Regions from separate parts of the Mesorhizobium sp. M0207 genome, predicted to be linked through region 3. Evidence: predicted binding sites of a transcription regulator. Region 3 holds the regulator's gene; each other region holds the start of a gene.

Region 1 (5,932 bases), on a different contig from region 3:
CTGAAGCCGGTCGATCTCGCCTTCAAGGCCGGCGAGATCCACGCCATCGTCGGCGAGAACGGCGCGGGCAAATCCACCCTGATCAAGCTTCTGACCGGCGTCATGCCGCGCACCTCCGGCGACGTCATCTGGGAGGGCAAGCCTGCCGCATTGGCAACGCCGCATGAGGCGATGGCGCTCGGCATCAATGCCGTGCATCAGGAAGTCGTCCTATGCCGCCATCTCACCGTCGCCGCCAACATGTTCCTCGGCGAGGAGGATTCCCGCTTCGGCATCCTGCAGCAGCGGGCGATGGTCAGGCAGGCGCAGAAGATCATCGACGATCTCGGCTTCGACCTGCCGGCGCATGTCATGCTGGGTGACCTGACCATCGGCCAGCAGCAGTTGATCGCCGCCGCCCGCGCCACGGTGCGCGGCACCAAATTCCTGATCTTCGACGAGCCGACCGCCTATCTTACCCGCAAGGAGGCCGACCAGCTGTTCACGCTGATCCGCCGGCTGAAGGGCGAAGGCGTCACCATCATCTACATCAGCCATCGCATGGAAGAAGTGTTCGAGCTCGCCGACCGCGTCTCGGTGCTGCGCGACGGCACGCTGGTCGGCACCAGGAACATTGCCGAGACCAATGACGCCGAGCTGGTCAAGATGATGATCAACCGCTCGATCGAGCAGGTCTACCACAAGGAGCATTTCACCCCCGGCGCGACCATCGTCGAAACCAGGAACCTGTCCGGCAAGGGTTTCGAAAATGTCTCGATGTCCGTCCGCGCCGGCGAGATCGTCGGCCTCTACGGCCTGATCGGCGCCGGGCGCAGCGAGTTCGTCACCACGCTCTATGGCCGCCACCGCAAATCGGCCGGCCAGATCCTCTGGGAGGGCAAGGAGGTCAAGGTCAATTCCGAACATGACGCGATCAGGCTCGGCATGGCGCTGGCCCCGGAAAGCCGCCGCGACCAGGGCCTCTGCCTCAACCTGCCGGTCGGACTCAACCTCAATCTGCCGATCTACAAGCGCATCTCCAGCAATCTGCTGATCTCCCGCGCGCAGGAAAAGGCGCAAGCCGATCGCCAGATCGCCGACCTGCGCATCAAGACGCCGACGCGCGGCGCGCTGGCCTCCAGCCTGTCCGGCGGTAACCAGCAGAAGATCGTCATCGGCAAATGGCTCGCCCATGGCGCCAAGCTATTCATCTTCGACGAGCCGACTGTCGGCGTCGACGTGGGCACCAAGGCCGAGATCTACCGCCTGTTCGGCGCGCTGTTGTCCAAGGGAGCCGGCATCATCCTGATCTCGTCCTACCTGCCCGAGGTTTATGAACTCGCCGACACGCTGCACGTGTTCCGGCGCGGCAAGCTGGTGGCCACGCACGGCTTTCGTACCGCTGACCACGAGGAGATCCTCACCCAGGCGCTGGCCGAGAAACAAGAAAAACCGGGAGGACGGATATGAGCACCGAGGCGATCGCTGCCGAAAGGCCGAAACGCAACTACAACGCCCTGTTCGGGCTGACACTGCTGGCGCTGCTGGTTCTTTTATGGATCATCCTGTCGGTGGCGACGCCGAGCTTCGCCTCGGCCAACAACATCTCCAACCTGTTGCGGCAAGGGTCGATGATCGCCATCCTGGCGGTCGGCCAGACCTTCGTCATCATCACCGGCGGCATCGATCTTTCCGTCGGCGCCGTGGTCGGCTTCGCCACTGTCATCGTCGCGATGCTGATCAACGCCGGGACACCGGTTTTCCTCGCCATCCTGATCACCTTGCTGGTCGGCGTCGCCATCGGCATGTTCCATGGGTTCGGCATCGTCAAGATGGGCCTGCCGCCCTTCATCATCACCCTGGCGACGCTGACCTCGCTGCGCGGCATCGGTCTGTTGATGACCAACGGCAACTCGATCTCGATCAACAACGACGCCTTCCAGACGTTCTCGCGCAGTTCCTTCGCCGGCGTCCCCAATCTGTTCTGGATGGTGATCCTGGTCGGCATCCCAGCCTACATCTTCCTGCACCACAGCCGCTGGGGCCGCTATCTGTTCTCGGTCGGCTCCAACGCCGAGGCGTCGCGCCTGTCAGGCGTCAACGTCCAGCGCACCATCTACATGGCCTACACGCTGTCGGGCCTGTGCGCGGCCTTCGTCGGCGTGCTGCTTGCCTCGCGCATCGGCATCGGCAATCCGACGCAGGCCGAGGGCTGGGAATTGCAGGCGATCGCCTCCTCGGTGATCGGCGGCACCTCGCTGTTCGGCGCTGTCGGCTCCGTGCACGGACCGCTGCTCGGCGCCTTCATCCTTGCCACCATCAACAACGGCGCCAATCTGCTCAACGTCAACGCCTTCTGGCAGCGCATCATCACCGGCGTGCTGATCATCGTCATCGTCTATTTCGACGGGCTGCGCCGCCGCGGCAAATAGACCGCCTCCCAACAATCGCCGGCCTCGCCACAGCAGGGCCGGCAGTGCCATGAACCGACTGGATTGAAGCATGAAAGCCGTCGTCTGCCGCTCGCCCGGCGAACTTGTCCTCGAAGATCGTCCGGCGCCTGGCGCCCCCCCCGCCGGCTGGGCGCTGGTCGCCGTCAGCCATGTCGGCATCTGCGGCACCGACTATCACATCTTCGAAGGCAAGCACCCGTTCCTCGCCTATCCCCGCATCATGGGCCACGAGGTTTCCGGCACCGTGATCGAGGTTGGCGTGGACGTCGATCTCGCCGTCGGCGAAGCGGTGATCGTCAATCCCTATCTCGCCTGCGGCAAATGCATCGCCTGCCGGCAAGGCAAGCCGAATTGCTGCGTCAGGATCGAGGTGCTCGGCGTCCACCGCGACGGCGCCATGTGCGAGCAGATCCTGGTGCCGGCGCAAAATCTTTATCCGGCAAACGGCCTGTCGCTGGCCGATGCCGCCGCCGTCGAATTCCTGGCGATCGGCGCCCATGCCGTGCGGCGCTCGCTGGCTGATCCACGTGCGCGCACGCTGGTCATCGGCGCAGGCCCGATCGGGCTCGGCACGGCGCTGTTCGCCCGCATCGCCGGGCTCGATGTGACGCTGCTCGACATGAGCGCTGAACGGCTTGGCTTTGCCGAAAGCGAACTCGGCTTCGCGACGCTCGACGGCTCGCGAGGCACCGCTGCCGACCTGGTGCGGGAAGCAACCGGCGGCGACGGCTTCGACGTGGTTTTCGATGCCACCGGCAACACCCGGTCGGTGCAGTCGGCCTTCGCCCATGTCGCGCACGGCGGGGCGCTGGTCCTGGTCAGCGTCGTCAAGGACGACATCGCCTTTTCCGATCCCGAATTCCACAAGCGCGAGATGATGCTGATCGGCAGCCGCAACGCCCTGCGTGCCGATTTCGACCATGTCGCCGCCTCGATCCGCAACGGCGCGCTGCCGCTGGCAAAGCTGGTCACCCACCGCACCACGCTTGGCGAGACGCCGCACGACCTCGCCCGCTGGGCGCATGAGAAGTCCGGCCTGATCAAGGCCGTCATTCAAGTCGGATGATGCCAGGGCTGCCGCATCTCAGAGCGCCGACAATTTGAGCTCGATCCGCTCGGCCGGGAAGCGCGACTCCGAAAACTGTATCGGCTGACCGTCGGGCGTGACGTTGACGGCGACCGTCACTAGCACGATGGCGCCGGGCTGCAGGTCGAGGTCAGCAAGGTCGGCGGCATGGGCATGGCGCGCCGACAGCACGGTCGATTGCCTGAGATAGTCGTCGATGCCGAAACGTGCCAGCGATGCGGTGATCGAACCGGTTTCCGCCATGGCGGCATCGATGCCGGCAAAGCGCCTGGCATCGAACCAGCCGGCCGCGCGGGATACCGGCATTCCATCGGCTTCGCCGCGCGTTTCCAGGCGTATCACATCGGCCCCCGTCGCAAGGCCTAAGCCCTCTGCGACACGACGGTTGGCCGGCTCGATCGATGACGCGAGCAAGGTGATATGCCGCTCGGACGCCTGTCCTTGCAATCCCTCGGAAAAGCGGGTGCGGGCGCCGATCGGATAAGACAGCAGCTTGCGCGACAGCACGAAGGTGCCGCGCCCCTGCTCCGCCCTGAGCACACCCTCCTGCATTAGCGCTGCGATAGCGCTACGCACCGTGTGGCGGTTGACGCCATAGCGTCCGGCCAACGCGATCTCCGGCGGCAGCGCGGCATTCTCGGGAAAATCGCCGGCGGCGATCGAATGCAGTATCTGGTCGGCGATCTGCCGCCACAGCGCGACACCGCTGCGCCGCTCGATGCGGTTGGCTTGTCCGATCATCTCCCGCCCCAATTCTTTGCGCCGATCTTTTGGCCGGTGTCACGTGCCCGTCATGGACACGCGCTAGATAACGAGTATAATTTGTATAGTTGTCTATATCAATAGACAAATTCACGCAAACGAGGAGTACGGCCATGCGAGGACGGGAAGCGCGAGAGCAGGCCGAGCGCAAGGCCGTGATGGCGACGCTGGCGCAATCGGCCGGCGAAGACATCGTCCGCCTGTGGGACGAAACCGGCCTGCCCTGCGAAGCGGAACTTCTGCGTGGCCCCGAAACCGGCCTGGTTACGGTACGCGGCCGCATCGGCGGCGGTGGTGCCCCTTTCAATGTCGGCGAGGCGACGGTCACCCGTGCCACGGTGCGGCTTGCGTCCGGCCATGTCGGCCACTGCTACGCACTTGGTCGCGACAAGCAGAAGGCAAGGCTGGCGGCGATCGCCGATGCGCTGTGGCAGGACCCGGCCCACCGCAATGAGGTCGAGATCAGGATCGTTGCGCCATTGCAGGCGGCACTGGCCAAGGCGCGTGAACAGCGCCGCGCCGAGACGGCGGCGACCAAGGTCGATTTCTTCACCATGGTGCGCGGAGAAGACTGATGGATATCGCCACTCAATCCATTGAAGGCGGCTTCGCCGATCCGGTATTCAATGCCCAGACCGTATTCCGTGCCGTTATGGACGCGATGGCGCGGCCAGGTAGTGTGCAGCCGCTGCCGGCCCTCGCCCACCCCCCGGTGCCGCTGTCGGCCACCGCCGGGGCCGTTGCGCTGGCGCTGTGCGATAACGACACGCCGCTCTGGCTCGACCACGCCTTGCAGGCTTCAGCGACGGTGAAATCCTGGCTTGGCTTTCATACCGGCGCGCCGCTGGCCAACACCCCGGCCGACGCGCATTTCGCGCTGATCGCCACGCCGGCCGAGATGATGGCGCTCGACGGGTTTTCGCAAGGCACCCAGGATTATCCCGATCGCTCCACGACGCTGATCCTCGAGGTCAGCGATCTTGTCTCCGGCGCTCCGCTGCTGCTCGAAGGCCCGGGCATCGAGAAGACGGCGACGATCGCGCCGGCGCAAATGCCGCGCCATTTCGTCGAGCAATGGAAGCAGAACAACCAGCGTTTTCCGCGTGGCGTCGACATCATCCTCGCCACGTCCGAAGCAATTGCCTGCCTGCCGCGCACGACGCGCATCAAGACGATGGAGGCATAGGATGTATGTCGCGGTAAAGGGTGGCGAAGCGGCCATTCGCAACGCCCACAAACTGCTCGCCGACCGCCGGCGCGGCGACCGCTCGGTGCCCGCACTTCGCCTCGACCAGATCGTCGAGCAGCTGGCGCTCGGCGTCGACCGGGTGATGAGCGAAGGTTCGCTCTACGACCGGGAATTGGCGGCACTCGCCATCGTCCAGGCGCGCGGCGACATGATCGAGGCGATCTTCCTGGTTCGCGCCTATCGCACGACGCTGCCGCGTTTCGGCTACACAAGGGCTATCGACACCGGCACGATGCTGGTCGAGCGACGGGTGTCGGCGACCTACAAGGACCTGCCCGGCGGCCAGCTGCTCGGCCCGACATTCGACTACACCCACCGCCTGCTCGATCCCGAGCTCGCCGCCGGCGGCGATGTCGCCGAACCGGAGCAGCGCGCAGGCGAGGCGGAAGCCATGCCGCGCGT
Region 2 (5,932 bases), on a different contig from region 3:
CAGCGTAGACTTGCCGCAGCCGGAGGGGCCGACCAGCACACAAAGCTCCTTGTCGGGAATGGCGATGGAAACGCCCTTCACGGCCTCGACGCCGCTGGGATAGATTTTCCTGACATCCTTCAGATCCACGGTCGCCATCGGCTTCTCACTTTTCGGATTCGACCAGACCGCGCACGAACCAGCGTTGCATCAGCACGACCACCAGGATCGGCGGCACGATGGCCAGCATTGCCGTGACCATCACGAGGTGCCATTGGGTGTCGGCATCGGCGAAGGAAACCATCTTTCTCAGCGCGATGACGATGGTGTTCATGTCGTTGCTGTTGGTGACGAGCAGCGGCCAAAGATACTGCGTCCAGCCATAAATGAAGAGGATCACGAACAGCGCGGCGATGTTTGTCCGCGACAGCGGCACCAGAATATCGAAAAAGAAGCGCCATGGCCCGGCACCGTCGACACGCGCCGCCTCGACCAATTCGCCCGGTATGGTCATGAAGAACTGGCGAAACAGCAGCGTTGCGGTGGCCGAGGCGATCAGCGGGACGATCAGGCCGGCATAGGTGTCGATCATGCCGAGATCGACCATCACCTTGTAGGTCGGCAGGATGCGCACCTCGACTGGAAGCATCAAGGTGATGAAGATCAGCCAGAAGAAGGTCATGCGCAACGGAAAGCGAAAGAACACGATCGCGTAGGCCGACAGGATCGAGATGAAGATCTTTCCCACCGCAACGCCGAGCGCCATGATCGTGGTGTTGAGGAGCAGCCTGCCGACGCTGACCCCGCCGATACGACCGATGCCGCCGAACAGCGCCTCGCTGTAATTGTTCCATAGCTGGCCGCCGGGTAAGAGCGGCAGGGGCGGCCTGAGGATCGTTTGCAGCGTGTGCGTCGAGGCAACGAAGGTGTAGTAGATCGGAAAAGCCACGATCAATATGCCGAGGATGAGCACGGCATGGGCGATGAAGGTGCGGAGCGGGGACTGGCCGATCATCGCTGCCCTCAGCCGTAGTGGACTTTGCGTTCCACATAGCGGAACTGGATTGCTGTGAGCGCGATGACGATGGCCATCAGGATGACCGACTGCGCCGCCGAGTCGCCCAGGATCAGATTGACGAAGCCGTCATTGTAGACCTTGTAGACCAGCGTCTCTGTCGTCTTGCCCGGCCCGCCGCCGGTGACGGCATGAACGATGCCGAACGTGTCGAACAGGGCATAGACGGTGTTGACGACCAGCAGGAAAAAGGTTGTCGGCGCAAGCAGCGGGAAGACGATGGTCCAGAAGCGCTTGGTTTCGCCGGCGCCGTCCATGGCCGCCGCTTCGATCAGCGTTTTCGGCACCGCCTGCAGGCCGGCGACGAAGAACAGGAAGTTGTAGCTGATCTGCTTCCAGGCAGCAGCCGACACCAGCAGGATCATGGCGTGGGTGCCGTTGAGGAGCGGGTCCCATACGACGCCGAGGCTTCTCAGCAAATAGGCCAACGAGCCGATCGAGGGATTGAACAGGAAAAGCCAAAGCATGCCGGCAATCGCCGGCGCCACGGCGTAAGGCCATATCAACAGTGTGCGGTAAAGGCCTTTGCCGCGCACGGCCTTCTCGGCCATGACCGCGAGCAGCAGGGCCACAACCATGGCAACGATCGCGGTCGCAAGAGAGAACACTACTGTGACCTTGATCGAGTTGAGGTAGGCCGGATCGGCCAGCACCTTCCGGAAATTGGCAAACCAGACGAACCTGCTCTTCAGCCCGAACGGGTCTTGCCTGAGCATCGACTGGTACATCGCCTGACCGGCCGGCCAGTAGAAGAAAACCAGGGTGATGGCGAGTTGTGGCGCCACCAGCAGGTAGGGCAGGATCTTGTTGGGAAAGACGACGCGTGGAGACAGGCTGATTTCCCTCGCTATCCAGGTATCGCCCGCGCGAGCTCGCGTGGGCGATATTCCAACCGACTAACTGAGATAATCCCGTCAGTTCTCCAGCGCTTCCTTGATCGCCGCGTTGCCGCGCGCAACCGCATTGTCGAGTGCCTGCTGGGCGGTTTGCTGGCCGGCCAGCATCTTCTCCAGCTCCTCGTTCTGGATATCACGCACCTGCGGCAGATTCGGCAGGCGCACGCCCTTCGAATTGTCGGTCGGCGACTTGCCGATCATCTGCAGGATGGGTGTCTCGCGGCCGGGGTTCTTGTCATAGAAGCCTGATTTCTTAGTCGCCTCGTATGCCGCAAGCGTCACTGGCAAATATCCCGACTTCTGGTGCAGATATTCCTGCACATCGGTCTTGGACAGATAGGCAAAGAAGGCCGCGACGCCCTTGTATTCCTCGTCCGACTTGTTGCCGAACACCCACAGGCTGGCACCGCCCGGCGTCGTGTTCTGCGGGGCACCCTTGGCGTCACTGTCGTAAGGAAGCTGGCCGATGCCATAGTTCATGCCGGACTTGACGATATCGCCGAGGCCGCCCGACGATTCGGTGAAGATGCCGCATTCGCCGGCGAGGAATATCTGCTTGGCTTCGGAGGTGCGCCCGCCATATTTGAATGTGCCGTCCTTGGCCAGGTCAGCGAGCGCCTGGAAGTGGTTGACGAAAATCGGCGCATTGATCTTGAGTTCGACATCACCGCCGGCCAGGCCATTCTGCTGGGTGGCCCAAGGCACGTCATTCCACGCCGCGAAATTCTCCAGGTGGATCCAGGTCAGCCAGGTCGAGGTATAGCCGCAAGGGGCGGCGCCGCTCGTCTTGATCTTCTTGGCAGCTTCCCACACCTCGTTCCACGTCTTGGGCGGATTGTTCACGTCGAGGCCTGCCTTCTGGAAGATGTCCTTGTTGTAATAGAGGATCGGCGAGGAAGAGTTGTAGGGGAACGATAGCATGGTGCCGTCCGGCTTCGAATAATAGCCGACGATGCCGGGCAGATACTGGCTCTTGTCGAAAGTCATCCCGGCGCCGGTCATCACATCGGCCACCGGCTTTATCGCACCCTCGGCCGCCATCATCACGCCGGTGCCGACGTCGAACACCTGGAGGATATCTGGCGCTTGCCCGGCACGAAAGGCAGCGATGCCGGCATTCAGCGTCTCCGGATAGGTGCCCTTGAACACCGGAACGAGCTCATAGTCGCTCTGGCTGGCGTTGAAATCCTTGGAGATCTTGGCGACGACCTCGGCGTTGGCGCCGGTCATGGCGTGCCACCAGCTGATCTGCGTGACGGCGAAGGCGGAGGTGGTGGAAAGCAGGGTCACGGTGGCGGCGATACCGGCCGCAAAGCCGAAGAACTTCATGTTTCATCTCCCGTTTGTCATTGGCGAAAGGGGCACTTCCGCAAAGCCAATATGTGGCGCTGATGACAATCGGACAACGGTTTTATTGCGGATCAATGAACATCATTCCTTCCTAAAGTGCACTCGCTACTGAAACCGGGCGCCAGAAATCACATCACTGTCTTTTTGGGCGCAGCGGCGTCGGTTTTCCCCCGAAAAGACCCGCCTCATGGCCCACGGGTTAACCATTCGTTAAAATCTCCAAGAGCTAATCAGTCACACCTCCCCTGTTAATTTTGGCAGACCGAGTGAACCAGGATGCTGACGGTCTATAATTGTATTGTAAGTCAGCACGATCCGAGACTGGTTGCGCTTGCCGCACTCATCTGTGGAATTTCTTGCTTCTCAGCGGTTAATCTCCTTAAGCATGTCGGCCGATCGACCGAGCGAAACCGGCTTGTCTGGCTGATGATCGCCGCGGCCTCGACCGGGTTCGGCATATGGGCGACGCATTTCATCGCCATGACCGCGTTTACGCCGGGAATACCGAACGCATACAATCCGGGATTATCCGCCTTTTCGCTTGCCGCCGCCGTTATCATGACCGCGCTTGGGATGTGGGTCGCCACCTTGCGCCGCGGCATCGACCATTTCCTCGTCGGTGGCGCCATTCTGGGCGGCGCCATCGCGACGATGCACTACATCGGCATGGCAGCTTTCGAGGTCGAAGGCCGGGTCGTATGGAACCTGCTCCTTGTCGCGATATCGCTTCTGGCCGGCGTGACCCTCGCGGCACTGGCGCTCCTTGTCGTCTTGCGCCGTCCGTCAGCGCTCGCGACTTTCGGCGGCGCCGCGCTTTTGACGCTGGCGATTTGCAGCTTGCATTTCATCGCGATGGCCGCGGTGTCGATCATTCCGGATTCCTCGATTGAAATATCCGAACATTCCATCGAGCCCATTTCCCAGGCCTTTGCCGCAGCGGTCGCCAGCCTGATAATCCTTGTGCTATCGGGTGCCGCGCTGTGGATCGACCTGCGCTTTCGCCGCCAGAAGCTCGAGGCCGATCGCATGCACGATCTCGCCAATGCGGCGGTGGAAGGTCTGATCGTTTGCGATGGCACCCGCATTGTCAGCGCCAATGACAGTATGGCGAAGCTGACCGGAACAGCGACAGCCACCCTGAACACGATGCAATTCGGCGAGCTTTTCGACGGACAGAGCGCAGCCGATATGTCCGGCTTCGGCGAACAGGCGCAGGAAGCGAAGTTAAGGGGCAGCGACGGGGCGAGAATTCCTGTCGAGCTGATCGCCAGGAAAATCACCTACTGCGGCAGGCCTCATACGGTGCTTGCCGTTCGCGACATCCGTGAGCGCAAGAAGGCAGAACAAGAGATCCTCCGCCTCGCGCATTTCGATCCGCTTACCGGGCTTGCCAATCGGCGGAGCTTTTCTTCCCGGCTGGAAGCAGAATTCGCCTCGATGGATCGTGGCGGCAAGGATGGACATCTGGCGCTCCTGCTGCTTGACCTCGACCGGTTCAAGCAAGTCAACGACCTCTATGGCCACGGGGCCGGCGATGCTATGCTGCAGAAGCTGGCGCACTGCATTTCCGGCATCCCGCGCCACGGACAGATGCTCGCGCGTCTCGGCGGCGATGAATTTGCCATCATAGCTCCGAACCTCCCCGACCCCCTGGCCGCAGGCCGGATAGCCGAGGACTTGCTGGCGGCGATCCGGGAGGAAAACAGGGTTTCGGTCGGCTCCGGCCTCGTCTCGGCCAGCATCGGCATCGCCTTCTTTCCGCTGGATGCCGAAGACCAGGCCGGCCTGATCAGCCATGCCGACACGGCACTCCATCGCGCCAAAACCGAAGGCAGGGACACTTATCGGTTTTTCGAGATAGCCATGGGCACCGCGGCCCGCGACAAGCGCGTGATGGAGCATGAATTGCGCCAGGCGATCGCCCGCAAGGAGTTCCACCTCGTCTATCAGCCGCAGAAGGAGATCCGCGGCGGCAGGATGATCGGCTTCGAAGCCCTGGTCCGTTGGCAGCACCCTGAGCGGGGTGACATTTCTCCGACCGTTTTCATCCCCGTGGCCGAGGACAGTGGCGCTATCGCGCAGATCGGCGACTGGGTGCTGACGACGGCTTGTAACGATGCTGTTCGCTGGACAAACCCGCTGATGGTCGCCGTCAACGTCTCCGCCGTGCAACTTCACAATCCGAACTTCAGCCGCAAGGTGCACGACGCATTGACGAGATCCGGCCTGGCCCCCGGCAGGCTCGAACTGGAGATCACCGAAACGGCCCTGGTGAAGGACATGCCGCGCGCGCTGGCAACCTTGAGGCAGGTCAAGGCGCTTGGCGTGCATGTGGCGATGGACGATTTTGGCACCGGCTATTCTTCGCTGTCCAACCTCAGCGCCTTTCCCTTCGACAAGATCAAGATCGACGGGTCGTTCATCAAATCGGTCGACAAGAACGCCCAGTTCGCGGCGATCGTTCGCGCCGTGCTGGGGCTTGGACGCGGTCTCGGCTTACCGGTTCTGGCAGAAGGCATCGAGACGCCGGGTGAATTGCAGTTCCTGGACGCCGAGGCTTGCGAGATCGGGCAAGGCTACTACCTCGGCAAACCGGCTCCGATCGAGACATTCGGGGAACTGACGGGCGTGG
Region 3 (5,932 bases):
TAGCCTGCGCCACCGACGCCAGCGCCAGCGTCATGGCGACACCCGCCAGAATGGCGGTCGTGAATTTCTTCATCATATCCTCCCTGCGCCGCGTACGGCGTGACCAATTGGCTCAAAGACCAGCTTAGAAGCTCTAATTTTTTCGAGCCTCGAAAAAATACTGGCCCGATCTCCGGCTGCTGTCAACATCGATTCTGATGGATTTTGATGACTCTGCGAGTTTTTTCGAGCGTCGGAATAAACGATGACAGCGCCACCTGCATCTGACACTATTTGCCTCATCCGACACTATTTGTCGGACATTACCGACGGCTTCCGGTTCATGAGCGGCCGCGGCAACCGGGAGGAAAGCAAAACAATGTCGGTCGGAATCCGCCATGACGATTTGCGCCGGCGCAACCGGGCGATGGTGATCTCGGCGGTGCGCCGGGCCGGCCAGCCATCGCGTACTGAGATCGCAGCTACCACCGGCCTCAGTCATTCGACCATATCGGCGATTTCTTCCGACCTGATACGGGAAGGCATCCTCGCCGAGAGCAAGCCAAGTGAGCCCGTTTCGTTGAAACGCGGTCGTCCGCAAGTCGGCCTCGCCCTCAACCCGGAAGCGGCGGCGGTGCTGACCGTGGTGTTGTCGCTGAATTTCCTTTCGGCCGCCATTATCGACTATACGGGACAGGTGGTCGCCGAGGAACAGCGCCGGCTGGACACGCTGACTATGCCGCGCGACGAGCTGATCCGTGAATGCATGGCCATCGTCCGGCGCCGGCTGCAGGATCCAGATCTTGACGTCCGCAGTGTCGCCCGCATCGCCCTGGCGATTCAGGGCATTACCGACTCCCCTGCACGCGCCATGCTGTGGTCGCCGATCACACCGCAGACCGACATCGCCTTTGCCGACATGCTGGAGGACGAATTCGGCATCCCGGCAACGGTGGAGAACGACTGCAACATGATGGCGGTGGCTTTGCGCTGGCGCAATCCGGATCGCTATCGCGATGACTTCATCGCCATCCTGCTTTCGCATGGCATCGGCATGGGGCTGGTGCTGAAGGGCGAACTGTTCACCGGGACGCATTCCTCGGGCGGCGAATTTGGCCACATGATCCATCGTCCGGGCGGCGCGCTCTGCCGTTGCGGGCGGCGCGGCTGCATCGAGGCGTATGCCGGCAACTACGCCATCTGGCGCAACGCCAGGCAGATGAGCGAAGACAGCGAACCGGTCGCCGACGTCAGCGACGCCGACATGCGCGCACTGGCGGCCCGGGCGCGCGAGAAAGATGGGCCGGAACGCGAGGCCTACCGCAAGGCCGGCGAAGCGCTGGGTTTCGGTCTCGGCTCGCTGTTCGCGCTGATCGATCCGGCACCGGTCGCGATGGTCGGCGCCAGTGCCGCCGCCTTCGATCTGATCGAGCCGGCCTTGCGGAAGGCAATCGCCCAGACCGCCGGCGGCCAGCATTCAGGCTCGATCTCCTTCGATACAGAGCCGAACGAATTGCCTCTGATCCGCGAAGGCTGCGCGATGCGGGCGTTAAGCTTCGTCGACCAGGAGATTTTCGCGCCGGGCGCGCAAATGAGGCCCAGCGTCAGAAAGAACGTAGCCTGACCAGGCGGGTCAATCTTCCCTGATCGCATAGCCGGCGCCGCGGATGGTGCGGATGACATCCGGCATCCGGCCGTTGTTGACGGCTTTGCGCAGCCGCCCGACATGCACGTCGACGGTGCGTTCGTCGATGTAGATTGTCTCCCCCCAGACATTATCGAGTAACTGGCTGCGCGAGAAGACACGGCCCGGATGCCGCATCATGAACTCGAGCAGCCGGAATTCGGTCGGCCCGAGCCTGATTTCGCTCTTCTTGCGATAGACCCTGTGCGATTCGCGATCGAGCACGATGTCGCCGACCTTCAGCACGCTGGACAGCACTTCCGGCTTGGCGCGCCGCAGCAGCGCCTTGACCCTGGCCATGAATTCCGGTGTCGAAAACGGCTTGACCAGATAGTCGTCGGCGCCGGTCGAAAGACCGCGCACCCGGTCGCTCTCCTCGCCGCGCGCGGTCAGCATGATGATCGGCAGCCGCTCGGTTTCGGGGCGCACCCGCAACCGACGACAGAGCTCGATGCCGGAAACCGCTGGTATCATCCAGTCGAGCACCAAAAGGTCGGGCACATTCTCCTGCAAACGGATCTCGGCTTCGTCGCCGCGTGTCACCACCTCGACCTGGTAGCCTTCGGATTCGAGATTGTAGCGGAGCAGCACACCCAACGGCTCCTCGTCCTCCACCACCATTATGCGTGGTGCGATCATCGGCTGGGCACCCCCATCATGTCACCGGTGCGGACATTGTCGTTTCGTCCTGCTTCGGACGATTGACCGGCAATTGCTCGCCGGTCAGCACATAATACGCATTTTCGGCGATGTTGGTGACATGGTCGCCGATCCGCTCCAGATTCTTGGCGCAGAACAGCAGGTGCGTGCAAGCGGTGATGTTGCGCGGATCTTCCATCATGTAGGTCAACAGCTCGCGGAACACGGACGTGTATTTAACGTCGATGCGCTCGTCGGCGGCACGAAGCTTGGCCAACGCGGCCGCATCGCCTGCAGCATATTCCTCGATGACACCCTGCACCTGGATGAGAACCAGCTGCGCCATCGCGTCGATGGAATGCGACAGGTCCCGCGGCGTGGCGCTGAGGCCGACCGCACTCACGCGCTTGGCGATATTCTTGGCAAGGTCGCCGATGCGTTCGAGGTCGCCCGCCATGCGGATCGCTCCGACCACATGGCGAAGATCGTGGGCCATCGGCTGGCGTTTGGCGATCAGGGTGATGGCGCGGTCGTCCAGTTCGCGTTGACGCGCATCCATGATGGCGTCGTCGGAAACGACGCGTTGCGCCAGCACGTTGTCGGAATTCAACAGCGCCTTGGTCGCCCCGCCGACCATCGAACCGGCGAGGTCGGCCATGTCGCGGATCAGCTTGCTGATCTGCTCGAGATCCTCGTCGAAAGAAGCGACTGTGTGTTCGCCCATGGTCCTGTCCTCATATGCATGATCGGAACGGCTCAGCCGAAGCGGCCAGTGATGTAGTCCTGCGTGCGCTTCTCGCGGGGCGACGTGAATATCTTCTCGGTCCGGTCGAACTCGACCAGTTCACCCAGATACATGAACGCCGTCTGGCGCGACACGCGCGCCGCCTGCTGCATGTTGTGGGTGACGATGACGATCGTGTAGTCGGCTTGCAATTCGTCGATCAGTTCCTCGATCTTGGCAGTCGACAGCGGGTCGAGCGCCGAAGCCGGTTCGTCGAGCAGAATGACTTCCGGCTTCACCGCCACGGTGCGGGCGATACAGAGCCGCTGCTGCTGGCCGCCGGACAGGCTCAAGCCACTGGCGTTGAGCTTGTCCTTGACCTCGCTCCACAGCGCGGCGCGCTTCAACGCCTGTTCGACGCGGCCGTCCATCTCGGACTTGCCGAGGTTCTCGTAGAGCCTGACGCCGAAGGCGATGTTCTCGTAGATCGACATCGGGAACGGCGTCGGCTTCTGGAACACCATGCCGATCTTGGTCCTGAGGAGGTTGAGATCCTGCGACCGGTCGAGAATGTTCTTGCCGTCGAGCAGCACCTGGCCCTCGGCCGTCTGTTTTGGGTAGAGCTCATAGATGCGGTTGAACACACGCAGCAGCGTCGATTTCCCGCAGCCCGAAGGGCCGATGAAGGCCGTGACGCTGCGCTCGGGCAGCGACAGGCTGATGTCCTTCAGCGCCTTGCTCTGGCCGTAGTAGAAGTTGAGGTTCTTGACCTCGATCTTCGTCTTCTCGGCGACCGTTTCGGCCATCGTCATGTCTGGGGACAACATCTGTGTCATCTGTCCTCTCTGCGTCCGGTAAGGCTGCGGGCGAGGATGCTCAAGCCCAGAACCGTCAGGGTGATTATGAGTGCGCCGGTCCACGCCAGTTGCTGCCATTCCTCGTAAGGGCTGAGAGCGAACTGGAAGATGGTCACCGGCAGGCTGGCCATCGGCGCGTTGATATTGCTGCTCCAGAACTGGTTGTTGAGCGCGGTGAAGAGCAGCGGCGCCGTCTCGCCGGAAATGCGTGCTATCGCCAGCAATATGCCGGTGACGATGCCGGACAATGCGGTGCGGTAGGCGACCGAACGGATCACCACCCAGCGTGGCGCGCCGATCGCGGCACCGGCTTCACGCAACGCGTTCGGCACCAGGTTGAGCATGTCTTCAGTGGTGCGCACGACCACCGGAATGACCAGGATGGCAAGCGCAACGGCGCCGGCAATGGCCGAGAAATGTCCCATTGGCCGCACCATCAGCTCATAGACAAACAAGCCTATGATGATCGACGGCGCCGACAACAGGATGTCGTTGATGAAGCGGACGACGGTGGTGATGCGCGAAAAGCGTCCATACTCGGCCATGTAGGTTCCCGCCAGCACGCCGATCGGCGTGCCGACGACAACGGCGATGATCGTCATCAGCAGGCTGCCCGTGATGGCATTGAGCAAGCCGCCGGCCTCGCCCGGTGGTGGCGTCATCTCGGTGAAGACCGCGAGCGAAAGCCCGGCTGTGCCCTTATACACCAACGCGCCGAGAATGAGCGCCAGCCAGGCAAGCCCGATGCCGGCGGCGACGACGCAAAGCGCCATCATCACCGAATTCCTGGCTTTGCGGCGGCTGTGGAGCGATGAGGATGTCGACATCGGTCAGGCTCCCGTACGGGCGTCGATCCGCATCAGCATATAGCGGGCGGCGGCGAGGATCAGGAAGGTGATGACGAAGAGGATCAGGCCGAGCGAAACCAGCGAGGAGGTGTAGAGGTCGCCGTCGGCCTCGGTGAATTCATTGGCGATGGTCGCCGAGATCGTCGTGCCCGGCGCGAACAGGGAGGCACTGATGCGATGTGCGTTGCCGATGACGAAAGTCACCGCCATGGTTTCGCCGAGTGCCCGGCCGAGGCCAAGCATGACGCCGCCCATGATACCGATGCGGGTATAGGGAATGACCACGCGCCGGGTCACTTCCCAGGTCGTGCAACCGATGCCATAGGCCGATTCCTTCAGCACCGCCGGCACCGTATCGAAGACGTCCTTGGTGATCGAGGTGATGAAGGGCAGCACCATGATGGCGAGGATCAGCGCCGAGGTCAGAAGGCCGATGCCGTAAGGAGGGCCGGCGAAAAGGCTGGATAGTCCCGGCACGCCGTGGAAGATGTTGATGATGAAGGGCTGTATCGTCGTCTGCAGGAACGGCGCGAACACGAACAGGCCCCAGATGCCGTAGATGATCGAAGGAATGCCGGCCAACAGCTCGACCGCTATGCCGATCGGGCGCCTGAGCGGGCGCGGGCAGAGCTCGGTGAGAAAGATTGCAATGCCGATGCCGATCGGAACCGCGATCAGGATGGCAATGGCCGCCGTCACCAGGGTGCCGTAGATCGGCGCCAGTGCGCCAAATTTTTCCGTAACGGGATTCCAGCTCTCAGTCGTCAGGAAAGAAAAACCGAACGACGACAGCGCCTGCCATGAGCCGGCAAACAGCGAGATCGCGACACCGCCGAGGATGACCAGCACAAGGATTGCGGAAGCGCGGGTGAGTCCGCGAAATATGGCATCTGTGAGCGCGAAGCGCCGCACCGTAGCTTCCCTGGCCCGGGCTGCTGCAGATGATGGCATGGCATCGGAAGCGATGGTCATTGGGTCCTCGCGATTAAAGGCAACAGGGAGGGCGCCATCGACGCCCTCCCTGGAGGAGATTACATAGCCGAGTAGAGCGGCTTGCCGTCGTCGCCGACGACTTCCTTGGCCCACATGGCCTTGACGCTCTCAACCACCTTGTCGGGCATCGGAACGTAGTCCAGCTCGCCGGCCATCTCGTCGCCCTTGTCGTATGCCCAGGCGAAGAATTTGAGCGCTTCGCCGGTGG
Region 4 (5,932 bases), on a different contig from region 3:
GGAGAGCGCGCGGAAGCGGCGGAACTCTTCCATCGAGCGCGTCACCGCCTCGGGATCGAGCTTTCCGGTCGAAACGATGCCGCGGCCGAGGCCGGCCAGCATCTTTTCGTTGAACAGCAAGGTCGGCGAGCGCGCCAGTCCTTCATAGATGACAAGACGGATCGAGTTCGATCCGATATCGATGATGGACAGCGGTCGGCGGTCCTGAAGCCGGCCCTGGGACGCTGAAATCATCAGCCCGTCGCTGCGTTCTGTTTCTTGCGGCGCTTGAACTGCGCGATGCGCTTGGGCGCATGCGACTTCAACGCATCGCCCCGTCCGGACAGGCTCGGATTGGTCATGAAATATTCCTGCGCGTTGAACGGTTCCTCGCCCTCCTCCAGCACAACGCGCCGGGAGGTTCCGTCAGCCAATACGTCGAAACTTTGCTGGTTGTCCATGATGTTGCCGAGCATGATCTGGCCGAGCACCTGCTCATGCACAGTTGGATTGGTGATCGGCACCATGGTCTCGACGCGGCGGTCGAGATTGCGCGGCATCAGATCGGCCGAGGAGATATAGACGATCGCCCCGTCCGAGGGCAGGCCGTGGCCGTTGCCGAAGCAATAGATGCGGCTGTGCTCGAGGAAACGGCCGACGATCGACTTCACCCTAATGTTCTCCGATAGGCCGGGCACCTGCGGTCTCAGGCAGCAGATGCCGCGCACGACGAGATCGATCTCGACGCCGGCGCGGCTGGCATCGTAGAGCGCATCGATGACGATCGGGTCGACCAAGGCGTTCATCTTCATCCAGATGCGGGCCGGCCTGCCCTCCAGCGCGTGGCTGATCTCATCCGAAATGTGCTGGAGGATGCGGTCGCGCAGCGTAAACGGCGAGATGGCCAGCCGCATCTGCTCGGCCGGCTCGGCATAGCCGGTGATGAAGTTGAACAGCTGGGCGACATCGCGCGCGATCGTCGGATCGGTGGTGAAGAAGGACAGGTCGGTGTAGATGCGTGCCGTGACCGGGTGGTAGTTGCCGGTGCCCAGATGCACGTAATTGCGCAGCCTGCCATCCTCGCGGCGCACCACCAGCGACATCTTCGCATGGGTCTTCAGTTCGAGAAAGCCGAAGACGACCTGAACGCCGGCGCGCTCGAGGTCGCGCGCCCAGCGGATGTTGGCTTCCTCGTCGAAACGCGCCTTGAGCTCGACCAGCGCGGTCACCGACTTGCCGGCCTCGGCGGCGTCGACCAGAGCGCGTACGATCGGGCTGTCGTTGGAGGTGCGGTAGAGCGTCTGCTTGATCGCCACCACTTCCGGGTCGGCCATTGCCTGGCGCAGGAACTGCACCACCACGTCGAAAGATTCGTAAGGATGGTGGACGATGATGTCCTTCTCGCGGATCGCGGCAAAACAATCGCCGCCATGCTCGCGGATGCGCTCGGGAAAGCGGGGATTGTAGGGGGTGAATTTCAGATCGTCGCGGGCGACGGCGACGATCTCCGAGATCTGGCTGAGCGCCAGCGGACCGGTGAGCACGCTGATGCGGCTTGCCGAGACGCCGAGCTCGCCGGCGACGAAATCGCGCAATTCGGCCGGCATCAGCCGGTCGAACTCGATGCGGATGACCGAGCCGCGGCGTCGGCGCTTCAGCGCCGTCTCGAACAGCCGCACCAGATCCTCTGATTCTTCCTCGACCTCGATATCGCTGTCGCGGATGATGCGGAACGTGCCGGAGCCCTTGACCTCATAGCCGGGGAACAGCTTGCCGATATAGAGACTGACCGCCTCTTCGAGTGGAATGAAGCGGACATGATGCTTGCGATCCGGCAAACGGATGAAGCGCCTCAGTGCCACCGGCAGGCGCAGAAGCGCGCTCATTTCCTCGCCGTTCTTGCGATGGCGCAATTGCAGCGCCATCGAGAAACCGAGATTGGGAATGAACGGAAACGGATGCGCCGGGTCGATCGACAGCGGCGTCAGGACCGGAAATACCTGCTCCTGGAAATGGTCCTCGAGCCAGGTCTTCTCGTCCTTGGTCAGGCCATCGCGGGTGATGCTTTCGATGCCTTGTTTGTCGAGCAGCAGCATCAGCGCCGAAAGGCTGTTCTGCTGGTCCTCCTGCAGGCGCTCGACCTCGCGCAGCAATTGTTCGAGCTGCTGCTCGGGAGTGCGCCCATCCGGGCTCTTCAGCACGATGCCTTCGCGCACCTGGCCGGCAAGACCAGCGACGCGGACCATGAAGAACTCGTCGAGGTTGGCGGCCGATATCGACAGGAAGCGAACGCGCTCGAGCAGCGGGTGATTGGCGTTCAGCGATTCCTCGAGCACGCGCCGGTTGAATTGCAGCCAGGAAAACTCGCGATTGACGAAGCGATCGGGATTGCCGCCTTCGGGGCTCGCCGCCTCGACGGTGATGAATTCGTTCTGCACCGGCTTCAGTTCGTTCATGGTTCCCGCTCTTCCCACACCGTTCGACGAGCACAGCCTTAACCGGCTTAACTTATCCTCTGACAGGCTTTTGCGACAGTTTCATTTCATCGATCTTGCAAAGAGACGGGTTATGATCCAGATGCAATCGACGAGATCAGGAGACGACGATGGCAGGCGGTTCCATTCCCCATTTCCAGAACGATGCGGGCTACCCGGCAATCGACATCGGCGTCAAGGAATTCATGTGCACCGGCGCCAATCCGCCTTTCGACCATCCGCATGTATTTCTCGACATGGGCGACGACAATGAAAAGGTCTGCCCCTATTGCTCGACGCTCTATCGCTATTCGCCGAAACTGAAGGCATTGGAAACGCAGCCGCCGGGCTGCCTCTATATCGACCAGGCCGCCTGATTCTTCCGCGACAAGCCTGATGCAGGAAACGCAGTCCCGGCAGGTGGTCATCGCCGGGGCGGGCGTCGCCGGGCTGACCGCGGCACTGGCCTTCGCCGAGCGCGGCTATCGGGTAAAACTGTTCGAACAGGCGCAGCACCTCGAGGCTGCCGGCGCCGGTATCCAGCTTTCGCCCAACGCGACGCGCATCCTACGGCAGCTCGGCGTACTCGATCGGCTGCTGGCGACGGCGGTGCGGCCGGAGGCAGTCGTGCTCAAGGATGCCGCCACGCTGCGCAAGCTGGCGCGCGTACCGCTTGGCCAGGCGGCCGACACGCGCTGGGGAGCGCCCTATCTCGTTGCCCACCGCGCGGATCTGCAGTCAGCGCTGATGCAGCGGATAGCCGAGCGGCCCGAGGTCGAGCTTGTCACCGGTGCCCGCGTCGGCGGCGTCGCAACCGGACCGAATGGCATCACCGCAACAGTCGAGATTGCCGGCACGACCATCGAAACCGAAGCATCGTTGCTGGTCGGAGCCGATGGCGTCTGGTCGTCGGTGCGAGAAAAACTGGCCCGCAAGGCGGCCGAATTCGGCAGAAGCCGATTCTCGGGCGAGCTTGCCTGGCGCGCCACGGTGGCCGCGGACAGCCTTGCCGGACAAGCCTTCAGGGCGATCGGTGCGCCCGATTGCGTTACCGCATTCCTCCATCCAGGCTTCCATATGGTCGCCTATCCGGTCAGCCGTGGCACTGTCTTCAACCTCGCGGCCTTCACCAAGGGCAAGCGCATCGCCGAGGGCTGGTCAGGGCATGCCGACCCCGCCAGCCTCGCCAGCGCCATGCGTGGCGCCGCGCCGGCGCTGGTCCGCCTGGCGAACGAGGCCGCGCCGTGGACGGCACGGCCGATCCACATAGTCGAGCAGCGGCGGTGGACGACCCCGGAAGGCATCGCGCTGACCGGCGATGCGGCGCACGCGATGACGCCGTTTGCCGCACAGGGCGCGGCGATGGCGATCGAAGACGCGGTAACCCTTGCCGGTTTCGTTGCCACCTCGCCCGCCGATCTCAGCAGCGCGCTTGTCGCCTGGGAACAGGCGCGGCGGCCGCGCGTCGCCCAGGTCGCCCGTCGCGGCGCCATCAATCGCGTCGCCTGGCATGCGGCCGGGCCGGTGGCGATGGCCCGCAACCTGTTCCTGGCGATGCGCTCACCCGAAAAGCTCGCCGCCGATCTCGACTGGCTCTACGGCTGGCGGGCGTAGGACGTTCGGCGGTCCTAAGTCATCGGCGCCTTGTCAATTGTAAAGCCGCATCGACAGGCCGAGCGATGCCGGCAGCGGGTTCCACCAGCCGGTGCGCAGCCCGGCGATGCGCAGTGCCGCCGCCGCCCAGGTGTTGCAGCCGACCAGCGCGTTGAAACGGCCATTGCCTTCGAAGAAACGATCGAAACGGGAATACGCCGCATTCTCGATCGGCATGGCCCCGTTCGGTCCCTGCCGGAAGCTTCCCGCAATGTAATCGAGCAGCGCCGTAAACCGCTCCTCGCCGATATCGAAGCCGGCGACGTCGGGATGCGGCTCGGCGATTTCGCCTGAAATGTCGACATGCATCACCGACGCATCGACGGTCAGCGCCTTCATCACCGGCACTGCCTTCAGTTCCGACCAGGTCGGCGTCTCGAGATAGAAGGCGCGGCCGCCCCAGCCGAAGACGATGTAGCGGACCTCCGCCACGTCTGCTGGAATGCCGGCATCGACCAGGAAATGGAAGCGCTGGCGCACATCGTCGTCGACCGGGATGGCGATGTCGGTGTGGATCGGATTTTTCAGCACCAGGATGCGGTGGCTTGAGCCGATCGGATCGGCAACTGCCGCCGGCCAGAGCGGGCGCGGCAGCAGTGTGCCCAATGCCACCGCAAGGACTGCTGCAACGACCAGCAGGCCAAGAAAACGGGCAAGCTTCTTCATGGGAAAGGCATAGAACAAGCAATGCTCAAGGTGAAGCCCCTCCGAAAGTTGCACAGCTGACTTAGAGCTTGACGCGTATCCTCCCCGGGAGGATACGCTGAGGCATGTCAGATCACCTCCACGCCTCGCATCCTTCCATCATAAAGCGCCTGAAGCGCGCGCAAGGCCACCTTGCGGCGGTGCTGGCGATGATCGAGGCGCATCGCCCTTGCGTTGACTTGGCGCAGCAGCTTCATGCCGTCGAAAGGGCCATCAGCAGCGCCAAGCGCGAGCTGATCAACGATCACATCGAGCATTGCCTGACCGACAGCGTCGAAACCGGCGGCAACTCGCTGGCGGAACTCAAGCAGCTGGCGAAATATCTATGAATGCCATCGTAGCCCGCATTCTGGACTGGCTCGGGTTCGGCTCGCACGCCGCACATCATCACGGCGATCACGGTCCGCACGGTCACAGCCATGGCGTCATCGACGCGACAATTGCCACCACCGACCGGGGCATCTGGGCAATCAAATGGTCGTTCGTGATCCTGGCCATCACCGCGGCATTGCAGATGGTCGTGGTTGCGTTGTCGGGGAGCGTGGCATTGCTGGCCGACACGATCCATAACATCGGCGACGCGACCACGGCGATCCCGCTCTGGATTGCGTTCGTTCTGGCGCGGCGCAAGCCGTCGCGGATCTTCACGTATGGCTTGGGCCGGGTCGAGGATCTGGCCGGCATCATCATCGTGCTCATCATCCTGTTCAGCGCTGTAGTCGCTGCCTACCAAGCCATCGACAGGCTGATCAATCCACAAGCGGTGACACACCTGGGCTGGCTGACTGCGGCGGGCATTGTCGGCTTCCTCGGCAACGAGGCGGTTGCCGTGTTCCGTATCCGCGTCGGCCGCGAAATCAACAGCGCGGCACTGATTGCCGACGGCTACCACGCCCGCACAGATGGACTTACCAGCCTTGCCGTGGTCATCGGAGCCATCGGCGTCTGGTTTGGCTTTTCCTTGGCCGATCCGATCGTCGGCCTGCTGATCACGATTGCGATCTTCGGTATCGTCTGGCAATCGGCCCGCTCGGTGCTGACCCGCATGCTGGATGGAATCGAACCCAGTGTGATAGACGAAATCCGACATGCCGCCGAGCATGTTCCGGGCGCGCGCATTG

Evidence for each region. The regulator PhoB, encoded in region 3, activates phosphate uptake and scavenging genes when phosphate is short. The targets are predictions, from matches to a motif close to TGTCATNNANCTGTCAT.
Region 1: the regulator PhoB is predicted to act here: its motif matches at 4,298-4,314, upstream of phnF (phosphonate metabolism transcriptional regulator PhnF).
Region 2: the regulator PhoB is predicted to act here: its motif matches at 3,342-3,358, upstream of ugpB (sn-glycerol-3-phosphate ABC transporter substrate-binding protein UgpB).
Region 4: the regulator PhoB is predicted to act here: its motif matches at 2,508-2,524, upstream of NKJ15_RS21805 (RNA degradosome polyphosphate kinase).

Annotation. Positions count from the first base shown of each region.
Region 1 covers NZ_JAMYSQ010000002.1:428,990-434,921, forward strand. Annotated here, with positions in the region: gene NKJ15_RS05870 (sugar ABC transporter ATP-binding protein) at 1-1,449, shown strand, start outside; gene NKJ15_RS05875 (ABC transporter permease) at 1,446-2,411, shown strand; gene NKJ15_RS05880 (zinc-binding alcohol dehydrogenase family protein) at 2,482-3,498, shown strand; gene phnF (phosphonate metabolism transcriptional regulator PhnF) at 3,517-4,260, opposite strand; gene phnG (phosphonate C-P lyase system protein PhnG) at 4,395-4,856, shown strand; gene phnH (phosphonate C-P lyase system protein PhnH) at 4,856-5,467, shown strand; gene NKJ15_RS05900 (carbon-phosphorus lyase complex subunit) at 5,469-5,932, shown strand, end outside.
Region 2 covers NZ_JAMYSQ010000013.1:112,963-118,894, forward strand. Annotated here, with positions in the region: gene ugpC (sn-glycerol-3-phosphate ABC transporter ATP-binding protein UgpC) at 1-138, opposite strand, end outside; gene ugpE (sn-glycerol-3-phosphate ABC transporter permease UgpE) at 146-994, opposite strand; gene ugpA (sn-glycerol-3-phosphate ABC transporter permease UgpA) at 1,003-1,887, opposite strand; gene ugpB (sn-glycerol-3-phosphate ABC transporter substrate-binding protein UgpB) at 1,969-3,279, opposite strand; gene NKJ15_RS18585 (bifunctional diguanylate cyclase/phosphodiesterase) at 3,577-5,932, shown strand, end outside.
Region 3 covers NZ_JAMYSQ010000004.1:281,079-287,010, reverse strand. Annotated here, with positions in the region: gene xylF (D-xylose ABC transporter substrate-binding protein) at 1-73, opposite strand, end outside; gene NKJ15_RS09555 (ROK family protein) at 359-1,603, shown strand; gene phoB (phosphate regulon transcriptional regulator PhoB) at 1,613-2,302, opposite strand; gene phoU (phosphate signaling complex protein PhoU) at 2,319-3,026, opposite strand; gene pstB (phosphate ABC transporter ATP-binding protein PstB) at 3,059-3,862, opposite strand; gene pstA (phosphate ABC transporter permease PstA) at 3,859-4,710, opposite strand; gene pstC (phosphate ABC transporter permease subunit PstC) at 4,714-5,703, opposite strand; gene pstS (phosphate ABC transporter substrate-binding protein PstS) at 5,763-5,932, opposite strand, start outside.
Region 4 covers NZ_JAMYSQ010000017.1:98,380-104,311, forward strand. Annotated here, with positions in the region: gene ppx (exopolyphosphatase) at 1-234, opposite strand, end outside; gene NKJ15_RS21805 (RNA degradosome polyphosphate kinase) at 234-2,435, opposite strand; gene NKJ15_RS21810 (zinc-finger domain-containing protein) at 2,585-2,830, shown strand; gene NKJ15_RS21815 (FAD-dependent monooxygenase) at 2,850-4,067, shown strand; gene NKJ15_RS21820 (TIGR02117 family protein) at 4,101-4,772, opposite strand; gene NKJ15_RS21825 (metal-sensing transcriptional repressor) at 4,877-5,140, shown strand; gene NKJ15_RS21830 (cation diffusion facilitator family transporter) at 5,137-5,932, shown strand, end outside.